DNA from 2 places in the Alicyclobacillus acidocaldarius subsp. acidocaldarius Tc-4-1 genome. Region 2 is predicted to be linked to the other one. Evidence: a T-box and tRNA genes for the amino acid it is inferred to sense, from the RefSeq annotation. Region 2 holds a T-box; the other holds one or more tRNA genes.
The links. The T-box of region 2 lies ahead of alaS (alanine--tRNA ligase). A T-box ahead of a tRNA ligase gene usually reads a tRNA of that ligase, here a tRNA-Ala.
Positions count from the first base shown of each region.

Region 1 (12,128 bases), 190 kb from region 2:
TCACTGCGGAGGACGTGCTGTCTCACCGTAACGTTGCGGTCATCAGTGAGTCGCTCGCGAATAAGCTTTTTGGGAGCGGAAATCCGCTTGGTGCAATCATCACCCTGTCCGGCGTGCCGCTCGAGGTCGTTGGTGTGGCGCAGCCGGAGCAGGCAAGCCTCTATTCGTTGGTGATGGGGAGCGACAATCTGTACATCCCCGATACCACGTGCCAAGATATTTTCCCCAACTGGACAGCGTCTGAAATGGATGTCGTGGTGAGTCCCGGCGTCAATGTCCAGAGCCTGGCGAAACGAATCGTGCTTGCGCTCAACATCCATGCGGGCGATCCGACGGCCTTCGTCGACTCGTCAGGGCTCGTCGCGAGCGTCGCGGCTTTGATCGCAAAGGTGACGACCATCTTGACGGCCGTGATCGGCGCTGTGGCGGGGATCGCGCTCCTCGTGGGCGGGGTTGGCGTCATGAATATCATGCTGGTGTCGGTCACCGAACGCACGCAGGAGATCGGCATTCGCGTCTCGCTCGGTGCTAGGAAACGTGACATCGTGCTCCAGTTTCTTGTGGAGTCTATGGCCATCACCTCGTTAGGAGGTGTCGCCGGCATTGCGACTGGGCTTGCGGTGAGCACCGCCCTGCGCGCGTTCACTGGCATTCCGGCTTTCGTGCCCTGGCCGATTGGCGTGTTGGCATTCGTCTTCTCGGCCGCCATCGGCGTCGTCTGTGGACTCTATCCGGCCGTGAAGGCCGCGAATCTCAATCCGATTGACGCCCTGCGGTACGAATAAGTTGCGCACTGTTTGTACCTATCTGGGCTGTCCAGTATACTGAGTGCAGAGAGTGTGAAGATAGGCGACATCGAGGTTGTGCTTGATAAGGATGGTTGCGGATGCGCTTGGGGTTGAACATCGAGTACGACGGAAAAATTATGATGTGTTAGAACTTCCAAATGAGGCGTTTGTTTGCCTTCTGCCGTGCATGACACCGGAGCAGTACAATCGGATCAATCGGCGTTTTGAGGACGTTTGGCCGGATGTGACGGTTCGGAGGAATCACATCCTCGCGTTTACGGCGGAGCGAGTTCACACGCCGGTCGATTACGTGTTTCTGTATCGAGGGCCGTTCTGGTTCGACGAAGAGGATTTGGACCGATACATTCAGTCACATACCATGCAGGGTTACCGTCCCTGTTGATAGACTTGGAGGAACTCGGTTGGCTTCGGAGCGCACCGTGATCGTATTTTTTGCGGGGAACGAAGTGGGAGGCGCTGCCACGCACCTCATGACTTGGGCGAAGGCGCTCAAGGGCGCGCAGGTCGACTACCGCTACCGCTTGATCAGCCTGGGCGACGGACCGCTGGCGAACGAACTGCGGCAGTTGGGGATGTTGCACGGGGCGGTGGCAGGCACGGTTGGCGCCATACGCGATTTGGCTCGTGTGCTCCGGCGCGAGCGCGCGTGGATTCTCCATTCCCACGGACCGCGCATGAATATGTTGGCATCGTTCGCCGCATCGACTGCGGGGGTCATCTGGACCGCTACGATTCACAGCCATCCTCGATACGACTTCGAGGGGCACCCCTTCAAAGCCGCTTTGTTTCCCAGCCTACATCTGTGGCGTCTGTCTCGCGCGCGGGGCCTGTTTGTGGTTCAGCCCGCGCTCGGAGACGTGCTTCCCTGCCGGACCATCCTCGAGGTTCCCAACGCGTTTTTTCCACGGCCCCCCAGGGCATCGCGCGACGTGTGCGCAGCGGAGTGGCGAAATCGGTTGGGGCTGAAACCAGAGTCGAGACTCATCGGCGTCGTGGCTCGGCTCGATCCTGTGAAACAGATCCACGTCGCCATCGCCGCCCTGGCGCGTCTCTCGGACTTGGACGTTCACCTGCTCGTCGCTGGTGACGGACGAGATCGCACCCGATTAGAAGCGGCAGCCGAGGCGTGTGGTATCCGCCACCGAGTTCATTTTCTAGGTCATCTGCAGGATGTGCGCGACGTGTATTGCGCCATCGACATCCACGTGTTGCCTTCGAAGAGTGAAGGAGCTCCGACCTCCGTGTTGGAGGCCGGCTATTACGGGGCCGCGAACATCGGATCGGATGTTCCTGGGATTCGGCGCATGCTGCTTGATGGAGAGGCTGGTGTGCTTGTGCCGCCTGGCGATGTACAGGCTCTTGCCGATGCGGTGCGGCGACTTCTCATGGACACTCAGGCGCGGGATGTCTACGTGGAGCGGTTTCAGCGGCTCGTGCTGCCGAGGTATACGCCGGAGCGCATGATCGTCGCGTACGAGCGGGGTTACACCGTTCTCGAGGAAGATGCGGTGCGAAGCGGCTGGAAGCTTCCGGCGAACTCTTGAATAGACGAGGTGAATGCATGATGTGGCGTCGGCGGCGCGTGTGGCGCGTTCGCTTCTTACCCCCGACCCCTTATGGCGATCCCGCCCCTGCCGGCTGGACCTTTTTGCTGGTCACTGTGTTCTGGTACCTCATCGTGGAAACCATCACGGGCAAATCCACATTTGGACTTCTCCGCGCTGGCGCGCTCTACCCGCCGCTCGTGGAGCACGGCCAGTGGTTTCGCGTCCTGAGCACGATGTTTGTCCACGTGAGCCTCTGGCACATCCTCGTGAATATGATCTCGCTGTGGACGTTGTTTGCGGTGGAGCAGGCGCTGTCGACGCCTGTATTCATTGCGTTGTACGTCATCTCAGGGGCGGTCGGCAGTTTGCTGACGTTGCCCATCTCACCGGATCAGGTCTCGGCGGGCGCGTCGGGGGCCATCTTCGGCCTGTTCGGGGCGATGCTCGCGCTCGCCTTGATGGGCATGTTTCCGCCGTATGTCCGCAACCAGTTGCTGATGGTGCTCGCGGTCAATGTCGTGATCGACATCATGAACCTGGGGACCATCGGGTGGATGGCGCACTTGGGTGGGCTTGCGACCGGAATGGCCCTGACGTACGGATTTGCGAAATGGCTCCGGAATCCGCGGTTTTGGACAGTGCTCGCTTGGATATGCAGCTTGGCCTGTGGCCTCAGTCTCGTGTGGGATCTGGCGACCCCGTTGCCACTGTCCTGGTGAGGCATTCAATTCCTGATTGCAAATTGTCTAGGGAGGCCGTATACTACTCATCGTAGTGTTGACCTGTCGGACGGCGCATGATGTCCACGTGCGCCATGGCGAGTGCAGTCAACTGCAAATGGAAGAGGACTTACACTTAAAGGGTTAGGACCTCTGAGGACTAACTTTCCCCCGTGGTGTAAGTGCGATTCCACATGCCTTTTTCTCAAGAACGGCATGGCCGATTTGTTTGTAAAGGGGGACTTTTTCATGGACACGATGGGGCGTCACGTCATTGCAGAGCTTTGGGAGTGTGATCCGGAGCGTCTGAACGACGTTCACGGGATCGAGCGCGCCATGGTGACCGCGGCCTTGGAGGCGGGCGCGGAGGTTCGCGAAGTTGCGTTCCACAAGTTTGCACCGCAGGGCGTCAGCGGCGTCGTCATCATTTCGGAGTCGCATCTCACCATTCACAGTTTCCCCGAGCATGGCTACGCGAGTATCGATGTGTACACCTGCGGGGATCGCATCGATCCAAATGTGGCGTGCGACTATATCACGAAGTACCTGGGCGCGAAGCGCCTTGAAGCAATAGAGCTTCCTCGCGGCGTAGGCCAGATACAGGTGCATGATGTGAAGGTGCGCGCGTTGTAACGCAAGGGAGTGCCGCTCGGCCAACAAGGGGCGCCGGCTCGCCGGCGCCCCCGCGCATGCGCAAGGCGGGAAAGATGGCCTGTTTATTCGTTCCTGCTCGGGACCGGTGCGCCTGCAAACACGCGTTCGTGGTGTGTCGGAATGCGTCGATCTAGCAGGATATTGCCGTTGCCCGCGTCCACGATGACCAGGTATTTGTCCTCGTCATCGCGCGCAATGGCCATATACACCAAGTTTGTGCGGATGTTGCGGAGTTGGATGTCCTCGATCTTGCAACCTGGGTGTTCAGACATCACGGCCTTGCGCGCCTGAGCCTCGGTGCACTTGGCGTATTTCTGTAATTTCTTCGTATAGGCGTCGTGGCTGGCCTGGTATGCTTCTCGAAGGATCTCGCGTGAGACCTGAACGCTGGAATGGATTTCGAATTGGTGGGAGGGCCCGTTGACGGGTGCGTTCGGCTCGGCGGATTCCACGGCCGGAGCAGCGAGGACGTGCGCGGGCGCTTGCCACCAACCGGTCGATATGAGGCAGGCCGCCGCGGCTGCAGTGAGGAACCAACGTTTCATGGGGTTCACTCCTTTTCTTGGGCTTGTCGACCTTAGGATGTCCAATGTCAGCAAAACAATACATATTATGGAATTTTTGTTCTGGAGAACGCGAGAGATTTGGGATGTGTGCCAAGGAAACGCGAAATTGTACTTGCGCGATGGCCCGACAAGCTGTATAATCAGTCTCGTGCGTTGCGGGGCCGTAGCTCAAGGGGAGAGCACTACGCTGGCAGCGTAGGGGTTGTGGGTTCGAGTCCCATCGGCTCCACCATCTGATGCACGGCGGCTCGGTAGCTCAGTCGGTAGAGCAGAGGACTGAAAATCCTCGTGTCGGCGGTTCGATTCCGTCCCGAGCCACCAGCCATGCGGAAGTAGCTCAGGGGTAGAGCATCGCCTTGCCAAGGCGAGGGCCGCGGGTTCGAATCCCGTCTTCCGCTCCAGGGCATTCGCTGCGAGACCCGGACGGGGCGAGTCTCTGTCCGGGTTGCGCGGCCTCATGGCGCCGTAGCCAAGTGGTAAGGCAGAGGTCTGCAAAACCTTCATCGCCGGTTCGAATCCGGCCGGCGCCTCCAGGTGAAAAAGCTTGTTGTGACGCGGCTCGCGAGGTTTTCGCGGCCGCGTCTTGTTTTTGCGCGCATCCTTCGGCGAAGGCTCAGCGTCACGCGGGGACAACGTGTGCTATAATCTTTTCAGTGATTTTCGAATCCTTGTGATCCTGTCATGGGAGAGGGGCACGCCGTTGAAGCGACACCTGTGGACCATCCTTTCGGAGCGCATTGCGTATCAAAATCCCTGGATCCGGGTGATCGAGTACGACGTGCTTCGGCCCGACGGGCAGCCTGGCCTGTATGGCGTGATGGACGCTGGGCACAACGCGGGCGTTGTGGCGGTGGATGAGCAGGCCCGCGTCGCACTGCTCCATGAATTCGTTTTTCCGGTTGACAGGTTTCTGTGGCAGATTCCGAGCGGCCAGTTTCGCGATGAAGGTCCGGAGGCCGCCGCGGCTCGGGAACTTCGCGAAGAAACCGGCATCGTCGCACGTACGTGGACGCCGCTCGGGGTCGCTCACCTGAGTGCAGGCATCTCGACACAGGAGACCCATTTGTTTCTCGCCAAAGATTTGTCCATCGGAGAAGCGGATCGCGAGCCAACGGAGACAATGACCATGGTATGGATCCCATTGGAATATGCCGTCCACATGTGCCTGCGCGGTGAAATCACGGATGCCGTGAGTGTGATAGGGCTGCTGAAAGCGTTCCTGTGGACGGAGAAGGATTGGCTGGAACGGGGGTGAGAAGGTGAAGTTGTCGGATGATGAGATAGAGCAGAGACTGGCGGAATTGCCGGGGTGGCAGCGCGAAGACCAGTTCATCCGCAAGCGGTTCGGGTTTGCGTCCTTTCCAGACGCCATCGCATTCGTCAATCGCGTGGCGGAGATCGCAGAGCGCAGAAACCACCATCCGTTCATTTCGATTGACTACAAGTACGTGACACTGCGTTTCACGACGTGGCACGCCGGCGGGCTGACCTCTGAGGATTTCGATGAGGCCAAGGAGATTGAAAGCCTCTACGCCTCGAATGAGGCGACGTGAGAGCGCAGGGCGCTGTCACGTCATTTCAGACGCAGGATCTTGGCCCTTTGGTTCTGCGGAGCCGGGGGCTTAGGACCCAGCGCGGCGGCCATATCATCGGTGACCTGCTTGAGCGCTTCATAGCAGTGTTCCATGGGCACCGAGGAATCCCACATGACGTCGCAGTGCCCGTCCTCGTATACAATGACGCTGATCACGTACTGAATGTCGCTCATCACGCGAATCTCCTTTCGTCCGTCGGGCGAGATCGCCTGAAATCATTGTACCCTGTGGAAGGATCAAAGTGAAACTGGCGCGTGCCGGGTCGGATTTGGACCCAAGGCAAGCGCTTGCGAGGAGGGAATGGCGTGCTCCTAGGGTGCTGCGTGGGGCCTCGAGAGCTGCGTTTTGTCCGCGAAGCGGGGTTTGACTACGCCGAGTTGAACGCGAAGGTAACCAAACCGAGCATGCCGGACGCCGAATGGCGGGCGATTCGCGACGAATTGCTGCGCAACCAGGTGCCGTTACTCGCGTTCAACCGTCTGTTTCCGCCGGACATGCCCATCGTGGGCCCGGACGTGGACATCGACGAGATCGCGCAGTATTTGGCTATCGCCTTTGCGCGAATGGCCGATCTCGGCGGTCAACACGTCGGCTTCGGGGCAGGCAAGAATCGCCGTGTGCCGGACGGATTTCCGCGGGACGAGGCGCGCGCGCAGTTGGCCCGAGTGGTGCGGATGGCGGGCGATCTCGCCGCTGCGCACGGGATGAGGGTGCACTTCGAGTTTTTCAATCGTGCGGAGACGAATCTCATCAACACGGTGGAAGACGCGCTGTCGTTTGTGCAAGAGCTTGCTCACGACCGCGTCGACCTACTCGTCGATTTCTACCACCTCGTGCATAATGGCGAGCCCGTGAGCGAGTTGACCAAGGCGGAGGAGCGCATTGGTTACGTGCACGTGGCGGACGAGCAGCGGAAATGGCCGGGCAGCGGCTCGCTTCCCGTCCGAGAATGGTTTGCGATGCTCCGGGAGATCGGCTATCAGGGTCCCATCTCCATCGAGTGCAATTTCGAAGACCCCATCCCCGAACTGAGGCAAGCCGGGGAAGCCATTCGCAGGCTCAGTTATTCGGGCGGCTCAGGGCGATAGGCTGCTTGGGGCGGTGTCCTCGCGGAGGCACGCCCCTGCGAGATGTGAACTCGAGGGCGCACGACGAGAAGGTCACGGAGGAGGATGGTTTACATGCGAACGATGAAACTTGGCTGCACGCATCTGGAGGTGCCCGTTGTCGGCATTGGCTGTATGCGCATCCATCGTCTCAGCCAAGCGGAAGCCGAGCGATATCTCCAGACAGCGCTTGAACTCGGCGCAAATTTCTTCGATCACGCCGACATCTATGGGGAAGGCGAGTGCGAATCGAGGTTCGCCGACGCCATTCACATGAACGACGACGTGCGCGAGCGCGTCATCTTGCAATCGAAGTGTGGCATCCGCAAAGGGATGTACGACTTTTCGAAGGAACACATTCTGGAGGCCGTCGACGGCAGCCTCCGCCGCCTCCGCACGGATTACCTCGACGTGCTCCTGTTGCACCGGCCGGATGCGCTGGTGGAACCCGAAGAAGTCGCGGAAGCGTTTGAAATCCTGCAAACGAAAGGCAAGGTTCGTTACTTCGGCGTCTCCAACCACAAACCCATGCAAATCGAGCTGCTGAAAAAGTTTGTCCACCAACCTATTGTGGCCAACCAGTTGCAGCTCAGCATCACCAATGCCACGATGATTGCGCAGGGCATGAATCTGAACATGGGGAACGAGTGGGCGGTCGATCGCGACGAGAGCGTACTCGATTACTGCAGGATCCACGATATCACGATTCAGCCTTGGTCCCCGTTCCTCTACGGCTTCTTCGAAGGTGTCTTCTTGGACAATCCGAAGTTTCCGGAATTGAACCGGAAGCTGGACGAGATCGCGTCTCGATACGGCGTGTCGAATGTGACCATCGCCATCGCGTGGCTCCTGCGCCATCCGGCGAAGATGCAGCCCATCATCGGTACCATGAACGTGGATCGCCTGCGCGCGTCGTGCCAAGCGGCGGACATTCAGCTCACGCGGCAGGAGTGGTACGAGATCTACCTCGCGGCAGGCTACCAGTTGCCCTGAGCGAGGCCGGCAAGTACACGAGGATCGGCTCGAATGCCGGTCCTCTTTTTATGTGTGCTGTGAACCATCTTGATTTGCGCCATGTGCCCCAAAACGAGGTTCGCCGCACTTTCACGTCCTTTCAAACGTGGTCAACATCTCATCGTCGCTTGTCTTTCTTTGTCCAAATTGCTATATTCGGAGGCGGTCGTGCGATGGCAACGGCGCTGTACACGTCTTCATGCTGATGGCGATGGACGCCGCCGCACATGGGCCGCTTCCTCGGGGCGCATACTGACCCTGTACACGCCCGCCGATGGAATGTGGTCACGAGTGCATGTAAACGGCTTGAAATCGCTATCGGCCGAAACCCAATTTCTAGGAGGTGCATCGGGTGCACGCGCTATTTCATGCGAACGCCGTGGACTACATCATCATCCTGGTCTACTTCGCTTTCGTCCTCGGCGTCGGATTCGTCCTTCGTAACCGCGTTCACACTGGAGAGGATTTCTTTTTGTCCGGCCGATCCATCCCGGCCTGGATCACGGGCTTGGCGTTTCTATCCGCCAACCTCGGGGCGCTCGAGATTCTCGGCATGACTGCGAGCGGCGCCGAATACGGCATGCTCACGACTCACTTTTACTGGATCGGCGCGATCCCGGCTATGCTGTTTCTCGGCCTGTACATGATGCCGTTTTACTATGTGTCGAAGGTGCGCTCGGTGCCGGAGTTCTTGAAACTGCGGTACAACGAAGCGACCCGCGCGCTCAATGCCATCGCGTTCGCCGTGATGACTGTGTTGACGTCGGGCATCAGCCTGTACTCCATGGCGTTGATCTTCCAGATCCTGATTGGCTGGTCGTTTGACACCAGTATTCTCGTGTCGGCGCTCGTGGTCCTGATCTACGTCGCCCTCGGCGGCCTGACGTCCTCCATCTTCAATGAGGTCGTGCAGTTCTTCCTGATCTGGGCTGGCCTGCTGCCTATCCCGCTCATCGGCCTGCACAATTTGGGCGGTTGGCAAGGCATGATGTCCCGGTTGCCCGCAGGGTTCGGGCATCTGTGGGCAAATCTTGGTTCTCCCTCGCACAACCCGATGGGAATCGGCTGGCTCGGCGTCGTCCTCGGCCTTGGCTTCGTGCTCTCGTTTGGGTACTGGACGACGGACTTCCTCGTCGTTCAACGCACGCTCGCGGCGAAGGATCTGCGCGCCGCTCAATTGACGCCGATTTACGCAGCGTTCTTTAAAATGATTGTTCCCATCTTGGTGATCATCCCGGGACTGATTGCGCTGGCCATCTTTCCGAAGATCGGCCATTCGCCGAACATGAGCTACAACCTGGCGCTGCCTCTGCTCATCGCCAAGTACTATCCGCCAGGCATGCTCGGGCTTGGATTGACGGCCATGCTCGCGAGCTTCATGAGCGGCATGGCGGGCAATGTCACCGCGTTTACGACCGTTTGGACGTATGACATTTATCAAGCGTACATTAAGAAGGACGCGCCGGACAGGCACTACGTGAACATGGGGCGCTGGGCGGTCATCGTCGGTGTCATCATCAGTATTGGCACCGCGTACTTCGCGGCCGGCTTCCCGAGCGTCATGGACTACATGCAGACCCTGTTCTCCTTCTTCAACGCGCCGCTGTTCGGCACGTTCTTGCTGGGGATGTTCTGGAAAAAGGCCACGCCCTGGGGTGGTTTCTGGGGCTTGCTCGCAGGTATCGTCGGTGCGTTCGCCATGTACTTCTTCCTGCCAGCGCATATGTTCTCGAGTCCGGATGCAGGGAACTTCTGGCGCGCATGGTGGGCGTGGGTCATCACGGTCGTCGTGACGGTCCTGGTGAGCCTGGTGACCAAGGGCAAGCAGCCCGAAGAGCTGGAAGGTCTCGTGTACGGCCTCAGCAAGCGGCCTGACTACAGCGGGTATCCGTGGTACAAGCGCCCAGGTTACCTGGCGGCCATCGTGTTCGTGATCCTGGTGGGCCTGAATATCGCGTTCTGGTGATCCCATCCCGGGGAGATGATGAGATGAATCGCTTTTTGGATCTTCGGTTCATGATTGGCGTCCTGTTCATCGTGTATGGGGTCGTGCTCGGGCTTTACGGCGCTGTGGCCGATCCACACACGCCGAGTTTGCACACCAACATCGACCTCTGGTGGGGGGGCGTGTGCCTCTTGTTTGGAATCTTGTTCCTCATCGCGTCGTTCGCCAAACCGAGTGAGTGACGGCGCGAAGAAAATGAAAGGGCAGTTGGGTTTCTACCCAGCTGCCCTTCGATGGTTTCAGGCCCGTTCGCGGGGATTCTGGGACTTCGTGGCTTTGTCCCGAGATCAGGGTTTCGGTATCATGGGGAGGGTATCGGTCAAGGGAGGGCTTTCTGTTGGACAGCATTCGAGTGACGGTCTGGAACGAATTTCGCCACGAACAACGGGATGAGGCCGTTCGCAAGGTGTATCCGGACGGCATTCACGCAGCCATCGCGAAACCACTGTCCGACGCGGGGATGCAGGTGCGCACCGCGACGTTGGATGAGCAGGACCATGGGTTGACCGAGGCTGTGCTGAGCGAGACCGATGTGCTCGTGTGGTGGGGCCACGTGGCGCATCACGAGGTGCAGGACGCCGTCGTCGATCGCGTCATACGCCGCGTTCATGCAGGCATGGGGCTCGTTGTCCTCCACTCGGGACACTTTTCGAAGGTGTTTCGAACCCTTATGGGCACGACCTGCGACCTGCGCTGGCGTGAAGAAGATGAGAAGGAACGGCTGTTTGTGATCGATCCCACACATCCCATTGCCGAAGGACTTCCGCCGAATTTCGAGCTCCCGAAGGAGGAAACGTACGGGGAACACTTCGACATTCCGGTCCCCGACGAGATCGTCTTCTTATCGTGGTTTTCGGGTGGGGATGTATTCCGCTCGGGCGTCACATTTCGGAGAGGGCGAGGGAAAATCTTCTACTTCAGACCCGGACATGAGACGTATCCCACGTATTACGACTCGAACATCCAGCGGGTGATTGTGAACGCTTGCCGGTGGGCAGCGCCGAGCCGCGGCCCTGTTCCAGCGTACGGTCACGCGCCAAGCCCCGAGGGTGCTCGATGAGGAGATGAAGGACACACGTGGCTTTCATGGCGCTGGCGATCTTCCTCGTCACTTTGGTCCTTGTCGTGTGGCGCCCTCGAGGTTTACCCGTGGGCTGGAGCGCGCTTCTCGGCGCGCTCTTGGCTCTTGCCGCCGGGGTGGTGCGGCTGCACGACGTGTGGACTGTCTGGAATATCGTGTGGGATGCCACGCTCACATTTGTGGGTATTCTCGTGGTATCCAGCGTCCTCGACGCTTCGGGATTCTTTGAGTGGGCAGCACTGACCCTCGCGCATCGAGCCGGGGGGCGCGGTCGGCTTGCATTCGTCTTGATTTTGGCACTTGGCTTCATGGTTTCGGCGTTCTTTTCGAATGACGGAGCAGCGCTCATTCTCACCCCCATCGTGCTCGAGAAAATGAAACGGTTGCGGTTCTCCACGCGGCAGATGATCCCGTTTTTGCTCGCCGGCGGCTTCATCGCCGATTCGACTTCTCTTCCCCTCATCATCAGCAATCTCGTCAACATTATCTCCGCGGATTACTATCACCTGGGTTTCTTGCGGTATGCGCTCCGCATGCTTGTGCCGGATCTCATCTCCTTCGGGGCGAGTCTCGGCGTGACCTATCTCTACTTTCGCCGCGAGATTCCCCTGTCCTACGATGTCGAGGTTTTACCCGCCCCGTCTAGCGCCATCCGCGATAGGACCATGTTCCGATTTTCGTGGTGGATGCTAGGCTTCATGATGGTGGGTTATGTCACGAGCGAGATTGCGCATGTTCCGGTGTCCGCCGTTGAGGGCGCTATCGCCATTGCGTTTCTCATTGCCGGTTGGCGCACGCGGACGGCCGATCCACGGCGCGTCCTTCGAGAAGCGCCGTGGTCGATCGTCGTGTTCTCCGTGGGCATGTATCTGGTGGTGTATGGGCTGGAACGCGCTCATCTGACCGATTGGTTGACCCGCCTCGTCCAGATGACGTCGCACGCCAACCTGTTCTGGGGCGTGATGGCTATGGGCGTGCTCTCGGCGTGCTTATCTTGCGTGATGAACAATCTCCCGAGCGTGATGCTCGGGC
Region 1 is NC_017167.1:2,221,568-2,233,695, reverse strand. Features, by position in the region: gene TC41_RS10790 (ABC transporter permease) at 1-785, shown strand, start outside; gene TC41_RS10785 (hypothetical protein) at 976-1,191, shown strand; gene TC41_RS10780 (glycosyltransferase) at 1,211-2,353, shown strand; gene TC41_RS10775 (rhomboid family intramembrane serine protease) at 2,371-3,075, shown strand; gene speD (adenosylmethionine decarboxylase) at 3,325-3,708, shown strand; gene TC41_RS10765 (PepSY domain-containing protein) at 3,792-4,274, opposite strand; tRNA gene TC41_RS10760 (tRNA-Ala) at 4,453-4,527, shown strand; tRNA gene TC41_RS10755 (tRNA-Phe) at 4,541-4,616, shown strand; tRNA gene TC41_RS10750 (tRNA-Gly) at 4,622-4,696, shown strand; tRNA gene TC41_RS10745 (tRNA-Cys) at 4,755-4,828, shown strand; gene TC41_RS10740 (NUDIX domain-containing protein) at 4,996-5,550, shown strand; gene TC41_RS10735 (4a-hydroxytetrahydrobiopterin dehydratase) at 5,555-5,848, shown strand; gene TC41_RS10730 (hypothetical protein) at 5,869-6,063, opposite strand; gene TC41_RS10725 (sugar phosphate isomerase/epimerase family protein) at 6,196-6,978, shown strand; gene TC41_RS10720 (aldo/keto reductase) at 7,072-7,989, shown strand; gene TC41_RS10715 (sodium:solute symporter family protein) at 8,363-9,976, shown strand; gene TC41_RS10710 (hypothetical protein) at 10,000-10,197, shown strand; gene TC41_RS10705 (ThuA domain-containing protein) at 10,353-11,075, shown strand; gene TC41_RS10700 (arsenic transporter) at 11,093-12,128, shown strand, end outside.
Region 1: it has a tRNA-Ala gene. The T-box ahead of alaS (alanine--tRNA ligase) is inferred to sense a tRNA for this amino acid. The anticodon was not compared.

Region 2 (12,128 bases):
GCACCCGCTGGCCGTACTTCTCGCCGAAGAGCGCCATGGCGCCCATGGCCTTGGCCTCGTCCAAGTCCATCTCGCGGATGTGAACGGTGTGATCGCGCCAGATCTCGTCGTTCACGCGCCGCTCCACCTCGGCCAATTCCTCGTCCGTGAGTGGCCCGAAGTGAGAGAAATCAAACCGCAGGCGCTCCGGCTCGACAAGCGATCCCGCCTGCGCCACGTGCGTCCCAAGCACGTCCCGCAGCGCCTTGTGCAAGAGGTGCGTCGCCGTGTGGTTTTTCACGATGTCGCGCCGGAAGTCCTCGTCGACGTGCGCGCGCACGCTGTCACCCTGAAGCAGCGAGCCGTCGACGACGCGCACTCGCATGACGTGCTGCCCGTGTGGCGCCTTCTGGACGTCGAGCACCTCCGCCTTGCCGTTTGTGCCGACGATTTCGCCGCGATCGCCCACCTGCCCGCCGCTCTCCGCGTAAAACGGCGTCACGTCGAGGATGACCTGGCCTTCCTCGCCGATGGCGAGCCCGTCGACGCGATCGCCATCCTTGAAGATGCCAAGGATGGTCGCGTCCACCGTGAGCTCGTCGTAGCCAACAAACCGCGACGGCTCCGTGAAGGTCTCCAGGGCTCCGCGCTGGCTCTGCATGCCCTCGGCCACCTGACGGGCCTCGCGCGCCCGCGCGCGCTGTTCCTCGAGCTCTCGCTCAAACCCTTCCCGGTCCACCGCGATCCCTTTCTCGCGCGCGATCTCGACGGTGAGATCGATGGGGAAGCCGTACGTGTCGTAGAGGCGAAACGCCGCTTCACCGGACAGGACGGTCTCGCCGCGCGCCTTGACCTCTTCAATGGTCCGATTCAAGAGCTCCTCGCCGGCGGCTAGCGTCTGCAGGAAGCGCTCCTCCTCCGTGCGAACCACGCGCTCGATGAGCGGTCGCTTCTCGCGCACCTCGGGATAGTCGTCGCCCATGATTCTATCCACCACGGCCACGAGTTCGTACAAGAACGGCCGCTCGACGCCGAGCTTCCGGCCGCTGCGCACCGCGCGCCGCAGCAGGCGGCGGATGACGTACCCGCGGCCCTCGTTGGACGGGAGCACGCCGTCGCCAATCGCGAACGTCACCGTGCGGACGTGATCGGCGATGATCTTGAGATGGACGTCGTCCTCAGCCGATTGACCGTACGGGCGCCCCGAAAGTTCAGCGGCGCGATCGATGATGGGCCGGAACAGGTCCGTCTCGAAGTTGTTCGGCACGTCCTGCAGGATACTGGCCAGGCGCTCCAGGCCAGACCCCGTGTCGATGTTCTTCTTCGGCAGCGGTGAATACGATCCGTCCGCGTTCTTATTGAACTGCGTGAACACGAGGTTCCAGATCTCGAGGAACCGATCGCAGTCGCAGCCCGGTTTGCAGTCCGGCGAACCGCAGCCGTAGGCCTCGCCGCGATCGTAGAAGATCTCCGAACACGGACCACAGGGTCCTTCGCCAATCTCCCAGAAGTTGTCTTCCTTGCCGCGGTAGATGCGCGACGCCGGTAGCCCGACTCGGTGATGCCACACCTCGAACGCCTCGTCGTCCTCCTCGTGAATGGTGACGGAGATGCGATCCGGGTCCAGTTCGAGGACCTGAGTCAAAAACTCCCACGCCCAGGTGATGGCCTCGAGCTTGAAGTAGTCGCCGAACGAGAAATTGCCGAGCATTTCAAAGAACGTCTGGTGTCGCGCGGTGTGGCCAACTTCCTCGATGTCGTTGGTGCGAATGCACTTCTGCGCGTCCACGATGCGCGGCACTTCGGGGATCTCCCGGCCGTCGAAATACGGCTTCAGGGGCGCCATCCCCGCGTTGATCCAAAGCAGCGTCGGATCGTCCTTCGGCACGAGCGGAAAGCTCGGCAACACCATGTGACCGCGCTCCGCGAAAAATTGCTTGAACGCGCGGCGAATTTCTTGTCCAGTGAGCGATTTCATGCGCAACCTCCTCCTCCGACGCATCGCACTTCGGCTGTGTCCTCCTGCACGAAAAACCCCCGCCCCACATTCAGGGACGGGAGTTTCCCGCGGTACCACCCTGCTTACAGGCTCGTCCGAGCCTGTCGCCTCTGGCGCTGTAACGGGCACACCCGGCGTGCTTTGCCACACGCGCTTGGAAGGGGCTTCGAACCGGTTGCCTTGAGGCAGCTCGCAGCCGAAGGCCGCCCTCTCTGAGCAAGGCGCCCCGATTCTACTTGTCTTCCGCATCGCTTTGTCGTCGATTTTTGATTGTATCGGGCAGGACAGGCCCTGTCAATGCGAGGCATGGGAGCGCGCTTCTCGCCACTGCGTCCACACCACTTTGCACACCGCGAGCGCCGGGACTGCGAGAATGAGGCCCAGGATGCCAGCCGCCTCACCGCCGACAATCAGGGCCGCTACAATCGCCATCGGGTGCAGATGAAGCGTCCTCCCCATGATTTGCGGAGACAGGATGTTCCCCTCGATCTGCTGCACCGCAATGTTGACAATCACGACCTTGACGAGCATCGGCCAGCCGGAGGTGGTGAGCGCGATGATCACCGCCGGCGCGATGCCGATGATGGGCCCCAGATACGGAATGATGTCCGCGAAACCGAGGAAGGCACCCAAGAGGAGCGCATACGGAAGGCGGATGATGAGATAGCCGATGAACGACAACAGCCCGACCGCCAGCATGATAAGAAACTGACCGCGCACGTAACCGCCGAGCGTGTCATCGATGGCCCGGAGGACCAGATGCACGCGGTGCTTGATTTTCGCAGGCGCAATGCGCACCACGCCGCGCCCAATGGCCTTCGCATCTTTCAACATATAAAAGACGAGGAACGGCACGACAAATGCCATGAAGATCGCATTGATGGTGCTCGTCACCACCGAGAACAGCCCCGTCGGTGCCACCTCGACGCGGTGCTCCAGTTGGTTGAGTGCATTCTCGATGCCCGTCCGCACCGCGTTCGGCAGGTACGTCTTCCGGCTGTTCACCATGTCGATCCAGCGGCTTAATTCCGCCGTGATGGCCGGCAGGCTGCTCGACAGCTGCGCGATTTGCCGTGAGATCACCGGGATGAGGTTCAACACCACCACGGCCAGGATGGCTGCGATCACGGCGTACACAATGAGGATGGCCGCCGAGCGAGGGACGCGCCGCCGATGCAAAACGTCCACCGCCGGCTGTAGGATGTAGGTAATGATGAGCGACGCCAGAAACGTGTAAAAGAGGCTCGACAGCACGCCCCAGATGTCCAGAAACAGGCTGCGCAGGAGCCCGACGAGATAGATACACGTCAGCGTCAGGGCGATGGACATCATGGTGCGGGCGTAACGCCCCATCGGCACGGCGATCTCCTCCCTCTGCGGCGGCGCCGGACAAGGGTCTACCACAGAGTATATGCAGAATCGCATGCCATTATTTTCATCACACTGTACCAGACACCCGCATCGCGCTGTTTCGACAAAAAAAGAGCGGGCCGAGCCGCTCCCGCTCGACAACCGCCCGTTCTTTTTAGTGGACAACGCGCTATCTTTGAGCCTCGACCCTCAGGCCCCCGTGCCAAACTCGACGTCCGCGTGATTCGTCTGATCCACGACGATGAGCGATCCGTCCTCGGCCACTTCGTAGATCCGCACCTCGTCGCCGGATACGTTGAACTCGGCGAAGCAGTTCCAACAATAGTATTGGTTGGCACCAATTTTACCGACGTCTCGGCTTGTGCAACTCGGACACCGCATGACGTTGGTCCTCCCTTCTCGCCCTTGGAAGGCGCACTGCGGCACGCCCCATCTCTCTGGATGAACTTTCGAAACCTGCCAACAGTCTATCCACGGACAATAAAGCCAAAACCAAATTTCAGGTTCCGAAATATCCATCCACCGAGATTCCGTGACCCATGCTACGCCTATCCAACGCGCATTGCAATGCAGAAAAAGGAAAAGAAGCCTTGGCTGACGCGGCAAATGTCACGAATTTGTGAAACGTGATCGCAGGGACCCGACGACTTTCGACAGCACGGCAGCCGATTCACCAATCTCTTCCATGGTGTTTTGCCAGGCGAAACTGAGACGAATCGACTCCCGCGCTTCTCTCGCTCTCCCCATGGCCCTAAGCACGTGGCTTGGCTCCAGGCTTCCCGCGCTGCACGCCGCGCCGGCACTCGCCGCCACCCCCTCGAGGTCCAGCCGCATGAGGAGGATGTCGTTGCGAATCCCCCGAAAACCGACGTTGAGAATCGAAGGCACCGCGTCGGCCGGGCTGTTGCGATACGCGCCGTCGAGCGATTCGATGGCGCGCCACATCGCGTCCCGGAGCGCGGCCAAATGGGCCGCATGCGCGTCGAAGTGCTCCGCAATCTCGGCCATGGCGGCGTGAAAGCCCGCGATGCCGGCGACCGGTTCAGTTCCCGCGCGAAGCCTGTGTTGCTGCTCACCCCCGGCGGCAAGCGCCACAAAGGGCGTGCCGGATCGGACGTACAGGAGGCCCACGCCCTTCGGCCCGTGCACCTTGTGCGCGGAGAACGAGGCGAGATCGACGCCCAAGTCCTTGAGGGACAGGCGCATCACGGGCAGCGCCTGCACCATGTCGCTGTGTACCAGAATCCCAGGGTCCACGTCTTTGATGCGGCGCACAATCTCGGCGACCGGCTCGACGGTCCCGACCTCGTTGTTGACGAGCATGACGCTCACGAGCGCCGTATCCGGGCGTAGGGCGCGCACTACATCGTCCGGATCGACGCGCCCTTCCGAATCCACCGGGACGACCGTCACGTCCGCGCCGAGAAGGCGCAGCCTGTCCACGGCCTCGAGCACCGCGTGATGTTCCACCGCTGTCGTCACGACGTGCGTCCGGTTGGGGCGCTGCGCGAGATACGCGCCGTAGAGGGCGAGATTGTTCGACTCGGTGCCGCCGCTTGTGAAGGCGAGATCGCGGGGAGAGACGCCCAGCCAGTCGGCGAAGAAGCGGCGCGCTTCTTCGACGGCTTGCCGGGCCTCCCGCCCCGGCCGGTGCAGACTCGACGGGTTGCCGTACGCGTCACCGAGATAACGGTCCATGGCCGCGCGGGCCGCAGGCAGCAGAGGGGTCGTCGCGGCGTTGTCTAGGTAGATCATCGCTGACCCCCCACGGTTCAGATGTAGTACATGTAGCCCTGCGACGACCCCTGGCGCAGCTCGACGAGATCCTGCAGCGTCATGGACGACAACACGTCGTGGATGGCCTCCCTCAGCCTGTCCCACAGCACCTGCAGGCCGTCATCCATCTCCTCGTCCACAATGGTGATGGGCCCCTCGAGCGCGAGAAGCACGTCCTCAATGACAATCTCGCGCGGATGCCTCGCCAGCACGTACCCACCGTAGGCGCCCCGGATGCTCCGCACGAAGCCGCCGTTGCGAAGCGGCGCAATGAGCTGTTCGAGGTAGTGCTCCGATAGGTTGTTTCGCTCCGCAATGGACTTCAGAGAAATGGGCTGGTCACTCTGCTGTTCGGCGAGATCGACCAGAAGCATCAGGCCGTAGCGGCCCTTTGTCGAGATCTTCACGGTCATCGTCTCCTTCCCGGTAGTACACGCGCGGCTCGACGCCGATGGGCCAGTAGTTCTGCTCGACGTAATGGCCCGGGTAATCGTGTGGATACAGGTAGCCTTCCCCATGCCCGAGGGCCTTGGCCCCTTTGTACGCCGTGCTCCGGAGATGCAGCGGCACCTCGAGCGGCAAACCAGACCTGACGTCCTCCATCGCGAGGTTGATAGCCCTGTACGCGCTGTTCGACTTCGGCGCCTTTGCGAGGTACGCGGTCACCTCCGCCAGCACAATCCGCGCCTCCGGCATACCGATGGCCATGGCCGCCTGCCAGCCGCTCACGGCGATAGGCAGCGCGTTCGGATCCGCCATACCCACGTCTTCGGCCGCCAGAATCATCAGCCGGCGCGCGATGAACGCGGGATCTTCGCCGCCCTCGAGCATCTTCGCGAGCCACAGCATCGCTGCATTCACGTCCGATCCGCGCACCGATTTGATGAACGCAGAGATGGTGTCGTAGTGATCGTCGCCTGCGCGATCGTAGCGAGGCCCACCGCTCGCCTCGAGCGCCACCTCAACCTCGCGCATGCCAATCTCGGTGGCACCGTCGGGCCCAACTCTCGCCGCGAAGGCAGCGAGCTCGAGCAAATTGAGCGCCCGCCGGGCGTCGCCCCGCGCCTGCAGGGTGAGCACACGTCTCGCATCCGGGTGAAGCCGCACCCGCATGCGGCCAAGTCCGCGCTCCTCGTCCGCAATGGCCATGTCCACCAGGCGCCCGATGTCATCCGGGGAAAGCGGCTCGAGGCGAAACACGTGCGATCGCGACAACAGCGCCGCGTTCACGTCGAAGTAGGGATTCTCCGTCGTCGCGCCCACGAGCGAGAGGAGCCCCGCCTCCACGTGCGGCAGCAGCGCGTCCTGCTGACTTTTGTTGAAGCGGTGAATTTCGTCGAGAAACACTACGGTGCGCCGCCCGTACAGATCCCGCTCCTCTCGCGCGATCTCGACGGCCTTCCGCACATCGGCGATGCCCGACGTCACGGCGTTCAGCGGGATGAAGCGCGCCTTGGTGTGGCGCGCAACGACTTCGGCAATGGCGGTTTTCCCAGTGCCGGGCGGCCCATACAAAATGATGGACATCAGGCGATCCCGCTCGATCATCCTCCGCAGGATTCCATCTCGGCCCACGAGATTCTGGTGTCCCACCATCTCGTCGAGCGATCTCGGCCGCATCCGGTAGGCGAGCGGAGCCTCGCGCTCCGCTTCGTGTTCCGAAGCAAGTGAAAAGAGATCCATTCGCATTCGCCTCACACGGCTGCGCAATTCCTAGTCGTCCACTCAACTTTTAACGATTATACACGCTTTGCGGACGGAGGAAAAGGAGGGGCAGTGTCGCGTTCCCGAAGGGGGATGTCACCGCGCCGACATGTCACAGAGCGCTGTCATCGAAGTCCTTCTCGGCTTATGCGCCGCATCGCGGAAACCATGAGGATTGTTTGCGGCCAATTCGGTATGTTTCCCTTTGTACCTTGAATTTTTCTATGAAAGCAAACCCTGGCCAACCCCTGTACGCATGGAGTTCCGTAAGGAACCTTGGCGAACACAATTTGGGCAGAGCACTAAACCGCTGCATAGAAAGCGACCTCAGGAAGCTCGCTCGGGGAAACATGGGTCTCGGCATGTCGACGCGAAGCTCTCACGCGCTACACGAACCCATGGCTAGCAACCCAAGGCCGCCCCGCCAGAGGGATCTCCACAGGCGTCACTTCCCGCGGAACTCGCGGTACTGATTCTCAAAAGATTTTTCGCTGCGTTGATGTCGCGGTCATGCCGCGTGCTGCACGCCGGGCACGTCCACTCCCGCGCCGACAATGGTAGCTCGCTTATCACGTACCCGCACGCCGAGCACGTCTTGCTGCTCGCGTAAAAACCGTGGTGCCACGATGAGTTCCGAGCCATACCACGCACACTTGTACGTCAACATTCGCCGAAAACTCGCCAAAAACCCACGTCCGAAAATGGCTCGCGCCAACGCTCGATTCTGCACCATGCCTCGCACATGCAGGTCTTCGATGACGATCACTCGCTTGGTTTTCGCGAGCTCCGTCGTCACTTTGTGCAAAAAGTCCTGCCGTATGTTGCGGATCTTCCGGTGCAGCCGGGCAAGCGCCAGCGCCGACTTCCGCCGATTTCGCGAGCCTGGTCTCTTTCGGCTATGCCGCTTCGACAACCGCCTTAAGCGGCGAAGGTGTCGGACGAGCGGCTTTGCGAGTACGGATGCAGATCCGCACAACCGACGATGTTCGAACCTACGGTCGCCACAAAGACCGGATATCGGCTGTTGTGTTGAGAAACCACGATTCCAAGTAGGACATATCCTTGAAATCCGGCTCCAACGTCGCAATTCGATCTTCAATGCCTTGGTTGTAAATCGACAAATCGCCGTTATGTCTTATCGTGTCGCGATTCGCACATCGACATTCATAGCAGTTCCTTCTCAAGAAACGCCCGGATCTGCGCGCCGATGGCATCGCGAACCTGGCGAAATTGGTTCAGAATCTCTTCCTCCGATCCCGTCGCCTTAGCTGGATCGGGAAATCCCCAGTGGAGGCGTTTCACGTGCGGCGGTGTCACGGGACAGCGATCGTTCGCGTCACCGCACAAGGTGATGACATAATCCGCCTGTTCGAGAAAGTCCGGATCGATGAGCTTCGACCGATGATGCGAAATGTCAATCCCCACCTCCTGCATCACCTGCACGGCGCGGGGATTCAATCCGTGCGCCTCGATGCCCGCACTCTGAACTTCGATCCGCTCTCCTCCCAAATGGCGAGCCCATCCTTCAGCCATTTGACTTCTGCATGAGTTCCCAGTGCAAAGAAAATAAATTCGCTTGCGTGACATACAGCTACACTCCTCTCCCATATTTGCGACAGCGAACACTAGTTCACAATCGCCAACCACCCATATAACCCCATCAGGGTGAGTAACAGCGTCGGCATCGTCAGGATGACACCCGTGCGAATGTAGGTGCCCCAGGTGACGTTGACACCCTTTTGACGAAGGACGTGCAACCAAAGAAGTGTCGCCAACGATCCGATGGGCGTCAGTTTCGGACCCAAGTCACAGCCTATGACATTGGCATACACGAGCGACGTCTTGACCAGATGTGAAACATGCACGCCGTGAATGGCGAGCGCGTCGATCATCACGGTCGGCATATTGTTCATCACGCTCGACAGCACGGCCGCGAGAAAGCCCATCCCAAGCGTGCCTGCCAGCAGACCGTGATCGGCGAGGACTTGAATGAGCCCCCCAAGGAGGCTCGTCAGACCCACGTTTCGCAGTCCATACACCACGACGTACATGCCGACGGAAAAAAACACAATCGCCCACGGCGCGCCCCGAATGACGGACCAGGGCTGAATCACCCGGACTCGGCCACCATACACCAGTAAGGCGATGGCGATGGTCCCAGCCACGAGCGACACAGGCACATGCGCGATCTCCGTCACCATGTAGCCTGCCATGAGCGCAACGAGGAGAATCCAGGACGCGCGAAATAGTCCTCGGTGTACAACAGCTTGGGATGGACGAGGAAGGAAATTTGGTTCGTAACGCTCAGGGATATCCCTTCGGAAATAGAAGTACAGGACCCCGGTGCTCGCCAGAAGGGAGACGAGATCGGGCACAACCATCTTCGCAAAATAGGTCAGAAAACCAATGTGAAAATAATCCGCCGACACGATATTCACAAGATTGCTCACCACAAGCGGAAGCGACGTGGTGTCCGCGATGAAGCCGCTCGCGATGACGAACGGAAACATGCGACGGGCATCGAGTTGGAGGAGCTTCATCTTCTCCAGAACGATGGGCGTGAGGATCAAGGCTGCGCCATCGTTGGCGAACACGGCAGCCACAAGGGCCCCGAGAAGGATCACATACACGAAGACCTTCTTCCCATCTCCGCGCGCGGCTTTCGCCATCTTCAAGGCTGCCCACTCGAAAAATCCGACTTGGTCAAGCACCGTGGAAATCACAATGATGGCCACGAAAGCAAGGGTCGCGTCCCACACGATTTGCGTTACAGACCACACATCGCGCCAGGTAACCACGTGCAACAGAAGCGCGAGCGCCGCCCCTCCCATCGCGCTCCAGCCAATCGACAAGCCTCTTGGTTGCCAGATGACGAAGGTGAGCGTGACCAAAAACAACGAAACTGCGACGTACGTCATGAGTTCTCTCCTTGTTGTGAACGTGCCCAAACCAACATGACCGTGGATTTGGATGCTTCTTTCATTCCGACGACGAGGAACCTGTCGGACAGGTCGTACAACATGTCTCTGTGGACTTTTCGACCAAAATCCTTGACCCAGGTACACGGTCGTCTTCTTGGTCAAGGACCGCGAAAACTTCCCAACGAACCCCATTTGGATCTGTTGCCCAAATCTTGTCCTGCAGCGCGTAACAACACGTAGTATTCATCTCGTCAAAGGTCGCGAGCCACGCTTCTTCCAATCGTGTCTTAGCAGCTAGGACTTCTTCCGTAGACGACACTTGCAATCCAAGGTTTCGCACGTTGATGGCGACGTGGGGCTTCCAGGCGAACATGGACAACACGCTCCTTTCTCATTTTGGTGAGAATCAACTGGCGTGATGAGTTCAGTCGTCAGCGCGTGAACCACCTCCTGTAGCGCTTCAGGATTTGGAAAGTAACAAGTCCAAGGACCGCGGGATTCTCTGCGAACCAATCCCACCCTCTCGAGAACTTTGAGATGGTGAGACACAGTTGGTTGTGATAGTCCAGTGACAGCCACCACATCTGCGACGCAGCACCCATTTTCATACGCCTCAATACGATCGCAGCACGTTGCGATTGTGCCTTTGGCCATCAGTTGAAGAATATGAAATCGGCTCTTGTCCGCCAAGGCGTGAAGACGGTCGAGGAGGATATCATTTTTCATATCGATCACCATCAATATCGATATTGATAAATGTACTATACAACAGACACCGGGCCCGATCAAGTGTGCCATTTCACATCCCCATCGACCGATGCACGCGTGCTCCCATCGACGAATTCATGGCGAACTCCGCATTGATTGTATGGTCGGCAGGAGGATGCGAAACATCATGGTCGCCGCGCTCATGCCCCATCTGGACAGCGTGCGCGGCGACTCGCTTCACAGCCGGCCTTTCATTTCCTCAGGATGGTCCGTTCCAGAGCCTAAGACCCGCCCTAACGTTGGCCATTGCGTTCGTTCCACACCGTCGCACAAGAACTTTGTTTCATCAGCGACCACGTGGTATCTGGTGCGCGACGGTCACTTCACCGCGCGCCAACCATCCCCCGTCAGGTCGCTTGTCTCCGCTTCACAGCTTCCTCTTCCGCAAGGACGCGCCGCAGAATTTTCCCGGTGCCTGTGGCAGGCAGCGCGTCGCGAAACTCGACGTGACGTGGACACTTGTAGTGCGCAATCTTCTCGCGGCTCCACGCGATGATATCCGTCTCCGTCACTTTGCCGACGTATGACGGGTTGAGCACCACAAACGCCTTGACCACTTCGCCCTTTTGCGCGTCCAGGACACCAATGACGGCCACCTGACGAATCGCCTCGTGCCGCGACAGCCAATGCTCGACCTCTTCGGGAAACACGCTGTACCCCGAGCACTTGATCATCTCCTTCTTGCGGCCGCGGAAGACGAGATATCCGTCCTGATCTAGGAAGCCGATGTCGCCGGTTCTCAGCCATCCGTCCTGAATCGCCTCCCGCGTCGCGTCGTCCCGGCGGAGATAACCCTTCATCACGCCCGGGCTGCGAATCCAAATCTCGCCTGCTTCCCCAGGAGAGAGAGCTCCCGTGGGATCGTCCAACGGCGCGATGCGAATCCGCGTGCCTGGAATCGGCTTGCCGTGGGTACCGTAGCGAATCGCGTCGAGCGGCATCTGCGTATCCGCCGTGTGGGTCTCGGTCAGGCCATACGCGGCCTCGTAGAGCGGCGCGCCCGTAAGCGCTTTCCACTCGGCCGCCACGCGGTCCGTCACGAGAACGCCGAAGCTCGTGCACGGATTCAAACGGAGGCTCGAAAAATCCACGTCGCCCGATCGCGGGTGTTCCATGATGGCCAGATTCATCGGCGTGACCGTGTACATCACCGTCACGCGATGGCGTTGAATGGCGTCCATGGCCAGTTCCGGATCGAACTTGGGAAGCAGGGCGAGCGTGGCTCCGGCGCGCACGGTTGCACAAGCACCCATGAGGAGCCCTGCGATATGACACAGCGGCATCACGCCGAGCACGACGTCGGCCTCCGTCAACTTCGACGCCGCCACCACCGCCTCGGCTTTGTACGCCGCGTTTGCGCACGTCAGCATCGCGCCCTTCGGCATCCCGGTGGATCCCGACGTGTACATGATGAGGCACGTGTCGTTTCCGTCTACGGGCGCCTGCGCGGACCTGCCGAGCCTATCGCGCAGCGCACACACAAGCGCGTTGCGGTCGTCTTTCGACTTCCCTGTGGCTTCGCCCAAGTCGCAGGATTCGCGCGAGAAATCCGACATGGACGCAGAGAATAGATGCCGGATGCCGAGCCGCTCGCAGACCGCGCTCGCCAC
Region 2 is NC_017167.1:2,033,642-2,045,769, forward strand. Features, by position in the region: gene alaS (alanine--tRNA ligase) at 1-1,957, opposite strand, end outside; T-box leader at 2,027-2,236, opposite strand; gene TC41_RS09860 (AI-2E family transporter) at 2,273-3,331, opposite strand; gene TC41_RS09865 (hypothetical protein) at 3,539-3,730, opposite strand; gene TC41_RS09870 (cysteine desulfurase family protein) at 3,959-5,104, opposite strand; gene cymR (cysteine metabolism transcriptional regulator CymR) at 5,122-5,532, opposite strand; gene TC41_RS09880 (replication-associated recombination protein A) at 5,465-6,808, opposite strand; gene TC41_RS16880 (transposase) at 7,232-7,402, opposite strand; gene TC41_RS09885 (RNA-guided endonuclease InsQ/TnpB family protein) at 7,338-7,742, opposite strand; gene TC41_RS17065 (hypothetical protein) at 7,748-7,870, opposite strand; gene arsC (arsenate reductase (thioredoxin)) at 7,994-8,416, opposite strand; gene TC41_RS09895 (arsenic transporter) at 8,455-9,942, opposite strand; gene TC41_RS17305 (ArsR/SmtB family transcription factor) at 10,045-10,548, opposite strand; gene TC41_RS09900 (class I adenylate-forming enzyme family protein) at 10,866-12,128, opposite strand, start outside.